Regions from separate parts of the Priestia sp. 3CA3 genome, predicted to be linked through region 3. Evidence: riboswitches for the same ligand, from Rfam matches in the RefSeq annotation. Region 3 holds a riboswitch; each other region holds the start of a gene.
What was found. A riboswitch is a leader RNA that binds a small molecule or an ion and turns the genes downstream of it on or off. The one in region 3 is predicted to bind cobalamin.
Positions count from the first base shown of each region.

Region 1: linked by a shared signal. The riboswitch ahead of nikA (nickel ABC transporter substrate-binding protein) and the one ahead of AC1VNJ_RS17685 (ABC transporter substrate-binding protein) in region 3 are both predicted to bind cobalamin.
Region 2: linked by a shared signal. The riboswitch ahead of AC1VNJ_RS23340 (HoxN/HupN/NixA family nickel/cobalt transporter) and the one ahead of AC1VNJ_RS17685 (ABC transporter substrate-binding protein) in region 3 are both predicted to bind cobalamin.

Region 1 is NZ_JBXENJ010000009.1:100,787-104,935, reverse strand. It holds gene AC1VNJ_RS21900 (tautomerase family protein) at 1-229, shown strand, start outside; gene ftsZ (cell division protein FtsZ) at 589-1,593, shown strand; cobalamin riboswitch at 1,596-1,786, shown strand; gene nikA (nickel ABC transporter substrate-binding protein) at 1,931-3,472, shown strand; gene AC1VNJ_RS21885 (GNAT family N-acetyltransferase) at 3,542-4,069, shown strand.
Region 2 is NZ_JBXENJ010000011.1:92,478-96,626, reverse strand. It holds gene AC1VNJ_RS23355 (response regulator transcription factor) at 1-363, opposite strand, end outside; gene AC1VNJ_RS23350 (undecaprenyl-diphosphatase) at 554-1,147, shown strand; gene AC1VNJ_RS23345 (organic hydroperoxide resistance protein) at 1,299-1,718, shown strand; cobalamin riboswitch at 1,824-2,006, shown strand; gene AC1VNJ_RS23340 (HoxN/HupN/NixA family nickel/cobalt transporter) at 2,140-2,937, shown strand; gene AC1VNJ_RS23335 (M20 family metallopeptidase) at 3,169-4,149, shown strand, end outside.
Region 3 is NZ_JBXENJ010000006.1:246,050-250,198, forward strand. It holds gene AC1VNJ_RS17680 (adenosylcobinamide amidohydrolase) at 1-309, opposite strand, end outside; gene AC1VNJ_RS17685 (ABC transporter substrate-binding protein) at 398-1,357, opposite strand; cobalamin riboswitch at 1,617-1,749, opposite strand; gene AC1VNJ_RS17690 (thioredoxin family protein) at 1,840-2,154, opposite strand; gene AC1VNJ_RS17695 (YpjP family protein) at 2,343-2,945, opposite strand; gene AC1VNJ_RS17700 (class I SAM-dependent methyltransferase) at 3,326-4,111, opposite strand.

The DNA of each region.
Region 1 (4,149 bases), on a different contig from region 3:
AGATACAGGTCTTGGCTTTGAGAGAAGCAAGGATTTGGTTATTATAAGTGTGACGAGCAAACAGCGAACAGAAGAGCAAAAACAAGCTCTTTACAAATTAATTGTAAAAGAGCTGGGAGAAAGCTGCGGAATTCAGCCAAGCGACATTATGATTTCAATTGTTGAAAACGGTAATGCTGACTGGAGCTTTGGTATGGGAGAAGCTCAATTCTTAACTGGGAAATTATAAAATGGTTTATTATCTAGAGAAGCCCTTATTTCTAAGGGCTTTTTCTCATTTTGTCTATAAAAATATTATTCTCTTAGTCACATCTTACTCAAAATTAAATACAGACATCTGTCAAATGAATGATACAATAAGCTTATATGCCGTTTTGAGTGGGAAAACCAAAAAAGAGTTCGGCGTACTAACTTCAGAACAACAATAATTTTACATAAAGATGTAAAGATTTAAAGGTTAAAAGAGAAATGTATAAAATCTGTAAAACAAAAGAACAGTTACGCGTTAAACATAGGAGTAAAAGGTTCTTCACGTGTTTTTTCGTATAATAAGAGAAAGTAATTTTGATCATTGAGGAGGAACTTAGAATGTTTGGATTTGATGCAGATGTATCGCCATTAGTGCGAATTAAAGTAATTGGAGTCGGCGGTGGAGGAAATAACACCGTTAACCGTATGATTGAACATGGTGTACAAGGGGTAGAATTTATCGCCGTTAATACGGATGCTCAGGCGCTTAATTTATCTAAAGCAGATGTGAAAATGCAGATTGGTGCGGCATTAACGCGAGGATTAGGTGCAGGAGCTAATCCAGAAGTAGGAAGAGAAGCTGCAGAAGAAAGCAGAGAGCAAATTCAAGAAGTACTGCAAGGCGCAGATATGGTATTCGTAACAGCTGGCATGGGTGGAGGCACTGGTACTGGAGCAGCTCCGGTTATTGCCCAAATTGCCCGTGAACTAAATGCTTTAACAATTGGAGTAGTTACTCGCCCTTTCAAGTTTGAAGGAAATAAACGTACCAAGCAAGCAGTAGGCGGTATTACTGCGATGAATGAATCGGTAGATACCCTTATTGTCATTCCAAACGACCGCTTGCTTGAAATCGTTGATAAAAAGACACCTATGCTTGAAGCATTCCGTGAAGCAGATAATGTTCTTCGCCAAGGTATTCAAGGTATTTCAGATTTAATCGCTGTTCCGGGGCTGATTAACCTTGACTTTGCTGATGTAAAAACAATTATGTCTAATCAAGGATTTGCGCTTATGGGTATCGGACGAGCTTCGGGATCAGATCGAGCAATTGAAGCAGCGAAAAAAGCGATTTCTAGTCCGCTGCTAGATGCATCCATTGATGGAGCAAGAGGCGTGCTGCTGAACATTACGAGCGGTAGCAGCCTGAGTCTTTACGAAGTACAGGAAGCAGCAGATATTGTCACGTCCGCTTCTGATCAGGACTTAAATATGATTTTTGGATCTGTGATTAATGAAGATTTAAAGGACGAAATGATGGTAACCGTTATTGCCACTGGATTTGATGATGAAGATATTTCACCATCAGCTTCCACTTCTAGAGTTTCAAGAGCACGCTACTAAATTAAATAACCAGCTTTTATGGTGGCAATTGTTTTTCAATTGCCTTAAAAGGGAATCCGGTGAAAATCCGGAGCGGTCCCGCCACTGTAACAAGGAGCCTTATGTCAAAAAGCCACTGTCTATTTAGAGACGGGAAGGCGGTATAAGGCAATGACTTGAAGCCAGGAGACCTGCCATAAATCGCAGCACACAATAACCTACGAGGATAGGGAGGTGTTTTGGCAGAATCAAAAATACGATAAACAAGGGATACGTTTATCTGAATTTGTTGTGAAGGCAAGCACTTCTTTTTAGAAGTGCTTTTTTTTGTGTATTAAAATAGAAGGTGGAAAAATGAATGATAAATAATAAAAAACTTGTATCTATGATATTTCTCGTGTTACTTTGCCTCACTGCTTGCGCTCCTAATGAAGAGAGCGTAAGTATAAAAGAAAGAAAGAAAACGGATAAAAGTGTGACGTTTTTATTTAATTTTACATCTGCAACGCTTGATCCTCATACGGACGATAATTATACAGCAGTTCGTGGGGGAGTAGGGGAGACGCTTGTTAAAATCAACGACGATTTAAAAATAAAGCCTTGGCTTGCTGAAAAGTGGGAAACGAAAGATAACGGCCTTACATGGACATTTATGATAAGAAAGAACATCATGTTTCAAAACGGAAAAGCGCTGGATGCAAATGCCGTTAAGTCTTCTCTTCAAAGAACGATAGACCAAAGTTATGCGATGAAAAACGCTTTAAATATTAAAGAAATGAAAGCGAACAGTCATGCGCTGACAATTACATTAAAAGAACCAATGCCTAAATTTCCTTCTGAATTAGTGCATCCAAATACAGCTATTATAGATGTTGATGCTTCTAATATAGCTAAGAAGCCCATTGGTACGGGTCCATTTCGCGTCTTGTCTTTTGATCAAGGAAATCAAGTAAAATTAGAAAGATATGAAAATTATTGGGGTGGAAAAGTGAAATTGAAAAGTGCGATCTTTGGATTTAACGAAGATGCTAATGCGCGAGTTGCTGCTCTTCAATCTGGAACAGCCGATATTATTTATCGCCCGCCTTTAGAAAGCTTGGGCACTTTACAAACAGATCCGTCTTTTAAAGTAAGTGGAGTACCTAGTGTGCGCACCCATTTATTGCTTTACAATCAAACTAATGACGCATTAAAAGACGAAAATGTAAGAAAAGCTATCGATACCTTATTGAACCGAAAAGAAATTGTTAGCAGCATCATGAACAATCAAGCGGCAGCGGCTCGAGGTCCATTTTTACCCCAATTTCCTTTTGCTGATAGTACTGCTAATGAGCAAAGAGGTATGACATCTGCTAAAAAATATTTAGAGAAAGCAGGCTATCAAATCAAAAATGACAAAGCAATTAAAAATGGAAAGCCACTATCGCTCTCTCTTGTCACATACAGTTCTTTGCCAGAACTGCCTTTAATTGCTCAGCTTGTACAGTCTAATACCAAAGAGTTAGGAATTACTATTAAGATTCACCTAGTTGAAGATAGCGATGAATATGTAATGGCAAAAGATGATTGGGATTTAGCATTGTACAGCCTTATCACAGCACCTAGAGGAGATGCCAGCTATTATTTAAGTACGAACTATTTGCCCGGCGGTGGTTTAAATGCCAGCCGGATTAATGATGATACGCTAACAAAAATGATAGAACAGTTAAATTCAACAGTAGATGACGCAAAACGAGATCAGTTAGCCAAACAAGCAACCGCTTTGATTAATAGAAAAATGCTGACGTCATCGATTGTACATCCAAACATTGTTGTTGCTTATAATCAAAAAGTGAAAAACTGGACAACAAATCCAAGCGAGTATTATATGCTGACTCAGCATTTAGACGTAACGCCGTAGTTAACAGTGCAGCATAAGCAGAGAAAAGAAAAAGTATACAATGATCGTTAAAAGGATGTGACAGTAAACGTGCAAGAAGTACAAATGTATCAAATTAAAGAAGTAAAAGAAAAGGATGCTGAAGTGATTCAGTTTGTTATGAATATGCGGAATGAGCTATTTCCTATGCTGGAAAAAAATCAGCTTCCTGTGGATTTGCTTCATTTTAATGAACATTACGTTCAAGCGAAAGACGCTGCTTTTTTTGCAGCTGTTACGGAAAATCAACAAGTAATTGGAACCATTGGTTTATACGCTTACGATGGACGGTTTCATGCATTAAAAGAGCGATATGAACATAGAACTGCAGCTGAGATTGTAAAATGCTATGTCGATCCAGCGTACCGGCGTCTAGGCATTGGACAGCAGCTGTTAAAAGCAGTTGAACAATTTGCCCAAAGTCATTTTTATGACACGCTGTATCTGCATACTCATCCTTTCTTACCTGGCGCTATTCCTTTTTGGGCTTCACAAGGCTTTATCAAAAGGCTAGCTGAACAGGACGAACCATGGAATACGCTGCACATGGACAGAAAAATACAACGAGTCGTAACGTAACGAGATCATACAGTAATTACCATGGAATCTGTATATGGGCTCATGCTATAATGAACGTAACTTACATTTATAGCCTGTAG
Region 2 (4,149 bases), on a different contig from region 3:
ATGGCGAAGCCATACGCGGATACGTGCAAAAAGCTCCTCAATTTGAAAGGGCTTTGTAATGTAATCGTTCGCTCCTAAATCTAGTCCGCTTACCTTATCAGGAAGGGCGTCTCGAGCGGTTAATAAGATAACGGGCGTCTGATCATCGTTTGCTCGAATGCGACGAAGTACTTCGAGTCCGCTCAGTTCAGGAAGCATGACATCTAAAAGCAGCAAATCCCAATTGTGTTCTTGAAACTCTGCCAATCCTTCTGTCCCTGTATAAGCCATGCCCGTTTCGTACCCTTCGTGTTCAAGCTCTAGCTGAATTAAACGAGCAATTTTGCGCTCATCTTCTACAATTAAAATTCTGCCTTTACTCAAAAAAATTCCCCCTTGTGTCTATGTATAGTTGCGTACATTATAGCACGGAGAGATTCGGGGTGTATAAATGATAAGGAAATCAATGGTTATTTACTAAATATATCAATAATAGCCCGAGAAATAATGTTCATTTTCTTCAGAAACTGATAAGATAGCTAATGACATTTAAAAATAAGAAAGGATTTCGATTATGTTATCAGCTATTAATTCAGTAGACTATACCATTTTCCATGCGGTGAATCAGTATGCCTCGCATGTGAAGTTTGTAGATTCGTTAATGGTATTCTTTGCAGATTATGCCCAGTATGTACTTATTGTTTTACTCGGCTTGTTTTTACTTATTAATAAAAACGGCAGCCGTGTTGTAGCATTTCAAGCTTTATGTGCTTGTGCCACAGGAGTCATTATCAATAAAGTGATTAGTTTATTTGCTTATCGAGATCGTCCGTTTATCTCTCACCACGTGAATCAGCTTATTGATCACGCCGCGAATTCTTCATTTCCAAGCGATCATGCTACATCTGCATTAGTTATCACTTTTACCATTTGGCTGCATTTCAAACGTTCAGGGCGCATGTGGGTTGTCATGGGTGCACTCATTGCATTTTCACGGGTATGGGTTGGCGTTCACTATCCATTCGATGTGTTAACAGGAGCCGTTTTAGGCTGCGTGCTGGCGCTGTTTATTCATTATGTTATATTTAATACGAAACTGATGAGGGCTATTACCAACTTGTCTATTTTTCGAAAATCAGCTTATGACGAACAGTCTCAATATTATTAAGAAAAAGTCGCATATACGCGGCTTTTTTTATTGGAAAATTTTTAATGTATTTAACACTTGTTTTTTAAAATTAAATTGTGTACAATTAAATTACAGAAACGATAAATAAAAAATTTTAATAAAATTACTAAAAAAGAGGAGAGATTTATACATGAAAGCTTTATATGAAACGACAGTCGTTAACACAGGTGGAAGAACAGGAGAAGTTCATTCTTTAGATAATATCTTTAATTTAGACGTTGCAACACCTCCAGCGCTTGGTGGAGAAGCAACAACAGCAACAAACCCAGAGCAGCTATTTGCAGCTGGATACAGTGCTTGTTTCAACAGTGCGTTAGAATTTATGTTGAAAAAACATAACGTAGAAATTAAAAGCAGTGAAGTAAAAGCTACGGTTCAGCTGCTTCCAGATAAAGCTGATCAAGGAGTAAAAATTGCTGTAGCGCTTGAAGCTCATATCGAAGGCTTAGATTTAGAAACAGCTAAAAAATATGTAGACCTAGCCCACTCATACTGCCCGTATTCAAAAGCAATCAGCGGCAACGTAGACGTAACGGTAGAAGTAGTTTAATTGCTTTAAAAAGCCCTGTTAAGCATGTAAAGCTTAGCAGGGCTTTTTTATTTGAATTTTCTCTATTCATTTGTAAGGAGTACTAGTATAATGAGGAAGAAAATGAATCATTCGCACAGTTTAGGTGCTCTTACATAGCGTAAGAGGTAACAGGGAATCGAGTGCAAATCTCGAGCGGTCCAGCCACTGTAAGCAGGGAGTTTTCTATCTTATCGTCACTCAAAACGGGGAAGGCGGTAGAAAATGATGATCTCAAGCCAGGAGACCTACCTATTCTGTACACTTGACTCTTCTAGGAAAGAGGCGGTGTATCAAGGTACGCAGTGAGCAATTACTGTTTATTTTCATATGCCGACACATCCTCAATTTCTATAGAATTGAGGCTTTTTTACGTTTTATTTTAAAAAAAGGAGTGTAGGAAATGGAAGGTTTATCAGTTTTTTTACTTGTCTTTTTATTAGGAATCAGGCACGGATTAGATGCAGATCACTTAGCTTTTATTGATGGCCAGACCCGATATAATTGGCGAATGGGCAGCCGTTTTGCCCCGTGGGTCGGAACGCTGTTTTCACTCGGTCATGGAGGAATGGTGGCCGTCACGGCCGGGGTGCTGGGCGTAGTGATGAAGAATTTTACGTTTCCAGCATATTTCGATCATTTTGCATCTTGGGTATCTATCATCTCTCTCTTTCTGATTGGGACATTAAACACATATCATTTGCTTCGAACTAAAAACAAAGAAGAAGAGTTTCAGGTGAGCGGGTTAAAAGGGAAGTTTATTCCGAAAATCGCAAAAGGAACAACGAATCCTTTTTTAATTATTCTTGTAGGAGCGCTGTTTGCCCTAGCGGCTGAAACGGTCAGTCAAACGGCCGTGTGGTCTCTAGCTGTAGGGAACGCAGGCAAATATACGCCGCTTTTATTAGGACTAGTATTTATGTTTGGTATGATGCTGACAGATACAATCGATTCACTGATTGTACATAAAATGGTGAATGAATCGAGTAAGTTTGGGCAATCTGCTTCCCGCTTGATGGGCTGGATTATTGTTATCCTCGCATACGGGGTGTCCTTCTACTTAGCATTCACTTTCTTTAATCCATGGGCCGAAGTAAACTTTGAAATGGTTGGCGTTATTTTGTTTGTTTTTTTAGTGTCTATGTTTGTTTTTGTAAGTGTGAAGTCAAAAGGGAAAAATATCAAAATAAATGTCAATTAATAAAATGAAAGCTTTAATCTGTTGAAGATTGAAGCTTTTTTGTATAAATTTGTTGAAGTTTATGGCTATTTTCGGTCAGTTATGAATAAGTTAAAGTATTATCTGTATTTTAAGGATGGAAAATTGTCTGAAAACCATTATAATTAAGGATAATTTAAGGTCGTTATGTGAAACGTAGAACATACTCATACGTACGATAAATAAAAGCAGTGAATGCACAAGCAGCAGGGGTTGTTTGGAGGAGGAATTGATTTGAGTCAGGTAATGGTAGAACAAAGCGTATTTAGTTATTTAAAAGAACATGAACAAGAGATGCTCGAAGATTTAGTTGGATTTGTGAAAAAAGAATCACCGTCCTACTGTAAAGAGTTAGTGGATCAGTGTGGAATGTATTTAACGCAGCTGTTTCAGAAGCGTTTAGGCGTGGGGTATGAAATCATAGAAGAAAAAGAAGTAGGAAACCATTTGAAATTTACGATTGGAGAAGGAGAGAAGCAGCTTTTAATTATCGGTCACTTTGACACGGTATGGGAAAAGGGAAGGCTGAGTCTAAGAACAGAAGGAAACAAGCTTTATGGTCCGGGAATTTTAGATATGAAAGGCGGCATTGTGCAATCAATATGGGCAATTAAAGCGATTCAAGAGCTCGGCTTAGAAATGGATAAAAAAATTGTGTTTTTCTGCAATTCAGATGAAGAGATTGGATCAATTTCCTCTAAAAAATATATAGAAGAAGAAGCACAAAGAAGTGAAGCTGTGCTAGTAGCTGAACCTGCGGTGGCGGGTTCAGGTGCGTTAAAAACGTCGCGCAAAGGAGCGGGGATTTTTACCGTAAAGGTGTGGGGACAAGCAGCCCACGCTGGTAATCACCACAAAGAAGGAATCAATGCTATTGAAGAGCTAGCGCGCCAAGTGATTTTTCTGCAGAGCTTAACCGATTATGAAAAAGGTACAACGGTGAACGTTGGGACATTTACCGGAGGCAGCGGTACAAATGTAGTGCCGGAATATGCAGAAGCGCACGTGGATTTACGTGTTTCTACAGAAGAAGAAGCAAAACGTATGACGGATATTATTTTGAATTTAACGCCCATTTTAAAAGGGATTAAGATTGAAGTAACAGGAGGCATGAACCGTCCTCCAATGGTTAAGTCTAAACAAACGGAAGAGTTATTTGAATGCGCTCAGTCAATTGCGGCCAAACTGGGTATG
Region 3 (4,149 bases):
AAATGGAACAGCTTCGTCAGCTGTAATATCCACTGCGTTTCCTACTCCAGCCGTTATCACGGAAGCTACTCTTACTCCGTAGCCTTCATAACAGTAAACCGCTCTTTCTTTTAACCAAACCGCTGTCATCAACCCTACGATTTGCTCATGGCGCACATTTTCTTTCATCAAATATTGCTCATACTCTAAAGAAGGAGTATCTGAATAATAGTCTTTATGAACAAATCGATTGTAAAAGGTGTCCGTTTCCATGATGCCTGTTCCTAAAACGCCTGAGCTGTATGTTTTATAAGAAGTCTCGGTTTTCATGATTAAAAGCTCAGGCCGTTCTTCAATTTTAAGATGTGAAAAGGGACCAATCCCCTTTTCAATTCGAACTGGAATATGGTCCCTCTTTTTATTTATTGTACACCTCAGGGTATACTGCTTTTGCTAAGTCCTCTAAGCCATCTACAATACGAGGTCCTAAGCGGTTGATTTTGTTTTGATCAACCTTTTCGATGTTCCCCTCTTTTACAGCAGTCATGCTGCTCCAAGCGGGACGCTTCATAATCTCATTTTTGTCTGCATCATACGTTGCGATAATAACGTCAGGGTTTAACTTAACAACTTGCTCTTCAGAAAACTTAACCCAACCCTTTTCACTAGCCGCTACGTTATCAGCACCGATCATAGTAAGCATTTCGTTCATGAACGTACCTTTTCCTGTTGTATAAATCTCAGGAGCTCCCGATACCTCTATCCATACTTTTTTACGATCTTCTTTTGAAATCGTTTTTGCTTTTTTCTCAATTGAAGCTACTTTTTCTTTCATGTCTTTAATTGTTTGATTAGCTTCTTTTGTTTTACCCGTTAATTTACCAATTTGCGTAATAGAATCATAAACCGTATCAAACGTTGTTGAATCTTTTACAACAAATACCGGAATACCCGCACTTTCAATTTGTTTAAATACTTCATCTGAAACGCCCATACTTGAAGCGTGTGCCAGCACTAAATCAGGATTTAAAGCAATAACTTTTTCTGCATTAACGTTCATATCTCCCACCTGCGCTTTTTTCTTTACGCTTTTAGGATAATCATCGTTGCTTGTGACACCGACTAATTCTTTTTCAAGGCCAAGGGCATATACAATCTCCGTATTACTTGGCATTAATGAAACAATTTTCTTAGGCTGTTTTTTCAACGTAATTTCTTTATCACGCGCGTCTTTTACCTTCACTGGAAACGCAGCTTGTGACGTTTGTTCTGTATCTTGCTTCGTTTTTTTATCACTGTTGCTTTGGCTGCCTGCACCGCATGCAGCAAGTACGATGACTAACAGCGCAATAATGGAATACGAAAGCCATTTTTTCATCTAAATACTCCCCCTATATATTGTTCATTGTGAATACGAAACCTCCACGTTAAAGAAAAAGCAAATGATCATGCAAAAAGCAGCGCTATCCCGTTTTTTCCGCTTTGACTATGTATACTGCTCGGCAGCAGCTTCAAAATAAAAAAGCTTTACTTTCAATTGAAAGCAAAGCAGGTAACGTCAAGATAAGCAGGAAAAGAATCCGTTCACTATACTTGATATGTATGTTCATTACCCTGCTTCACCCTTCCTCGAAGGTTTCACAGCTAACAATAAGGCAGGTCTCCTGACTTACGCACAAAGCGCTTACAGTGGCGGGACCGCGCTGGTTTTTCACCAGACTTCCCTTTTCACTCAATCTTTAAATTGAGACCTTATTGCTTTACGATTATTCACTTGTCCTAGTATACCCCACTCATCGAAAAATGGAAATAGCCATTCTCACAAAAAAAGCTGCGAGAATGCTCTCGCAGCTTAGGGAATTAAAGAGTTGCTAAAAATTCACGGACCGCTTCAGGCGTTTTAGCATTTGCACTGTGCAGGTGCGCAATTTTTTCACCGTTTTTATATACAAGAAGAGAAGGAATACCCATTACATTGTTTTCAGCAGAAAGTTCTTCAAACTCATCCTTGTCAATTTTAAACCATGCTTTATCTGTATTTTCGTCAACGATTTCATCAATAAACATATCCAAACGTTTGCAATCAGGACACCACGTTGTCGTAAAAATCCCAACGCTTAGTGTTTCATTCTTAATTTGTTCGCGAAATTGTTTTTCTTCCGTAAATTGTTTCATTGTGTTACCTCCAGCGTCTATTCGTTCCTTCCTACAATTCTATAGTAAGAAGTCTGACTTCATTATAAACGATTTTTTTATCGTTGTGCTAATGTTTCAGCTTATTTAGACCATAACGGTTTTAGACGTAAAAAAATGCTAGCTTAAAAAAGCTAACATTTCGAAATTGTAGAATGTTGTGTCTATTATCAGCTGAACCACTTAGGCGGCATGTTTCGGTTCCAATAAATTTTCCCTAAATCATAATGCTTTTGAAAATTATCTGCGGCCGCATGATAGTGAAAATTAAACCAGTATCCATCTTTTGGAGGATTTTCACGCCGTACATGAAACCGTATTAAGTCCTGACCGGTTTCCCGGTCATATACATGGAAAATCTTTTCACCGTAGCCAGCAGCAGGGTGCTCGCTTATCTCGAGATTCTGAATTGACTGTTCACGTTCAGTGCCAATGTCGGTCAGCACTTCTTCAATTTTAGGTAACACTGCTTGACGAAATTCATCTTCAATGACAGGACCAATTTTTGTTCCGAATTTTTCCACTGACTGTTTTTCAGCTGATTCCATTGCATACGTAACAAATGATGAAACGTCTTCATATTTTGGTTCTTCATATGGCAAATGAATATCTTCTATAACAGCTGTGACAGGAGTTGTTTCTCTTACATACCCTGCTTTATGTTGCTTGTCCGCTTTTGCATCATCAACGTATAAATATTCTGGTGGAGTGACAAGCCCAAATGTAAATACTGTAATAAATACAATTAGCATTCTTTTTATCCATCTAGGCATTCGTATCTTTCCTTTCTCATCTTTTCCCATATGGTCTTTTCATATTGTAAAATTCATTATCATAACTCACTAGGTATTGTAACATACTTATTAATTTTTTACCTATATTTGCTTATTCATTTATGCTGTCTACGGGCATTTGACGACTTTTCAGTTACCACCTTCCTTCTTCTGTTTGAGGTTGTCACACCGAGCGGAAACCTATACAAGATATTCCTTTTTTGCTGGATGCTTAAACACAAAAGTATTTTTATGTTCAAAAATATATCATACTTTTATGAACTTTAGATGAAATTCATAAAAAAAACTTCCAAAACTTTTTAATTCCTAAAAGGTTTTGGAAGTCTTTTCAATGAGCGTAATTAATTTTACTTTTTTGGTTATTTTTGTATATCAATTGTCCCGTAATGAAATTTTGATGTTTTTCGTTTTTGCACAGTAAATCCATGCTCTTTAAAACGACTGCTTTTCCAATGATCTTTTAGCACGACCTTTTGTTTGGCTACTCTTTTTGCTTCTTGTATAGCCATTGGCGTCAGCGTGGTATACAGTGCTATTGCTTTAATACCGTTAATTCCATTCGATTCCTCAATTTGTTCTTGAAACATAGGATCAAAGTAGACAACATCAAAAGAATTATCTTCACAACACGCCAAAAACGATTCAAAATTTTGATGAACCACGTTTATAAGCTTCATTGCATCATTCAACTCTTGTACGTCACTTTCCCAATTTAAAAGTCCTTGTTTGACTAAATAAGCTACATAGCGGTTGCCTTCTAGTCCGACAACTTTCCCGTTTTTCCCTACTGCTGCGCTCGCCATCATACTATCCGATGCAAGACCAAGTGTACAGTCAAGCACGCTCATTCCTTTTTCTAAACCAGCAGCTTCAATAAACGGATCTCGTTCTCCGCGCAGCCATCTCTTCACTCTAAACATAGCGGAATTTGGATGAAAAAAAATAGGTTCTTCTTCATTTTGGACGTGCAATTCTACTCTATTTTTACCGACAACCAGCACGTCTGCCGCTTCAAGATTTTGAAGATCTGCAACAGATTTCTTCTCTCTTGTTACAAAAGGTATACTTAAATCAGCGGCTACCTGTTTGGCTTTTACAATCATCTGTTCATTTGTTCGACCAGCAGTCGTAACAATCACTTTCATAACTCCCCCTACACTGTTTGGCTATTTACATAAAGAAA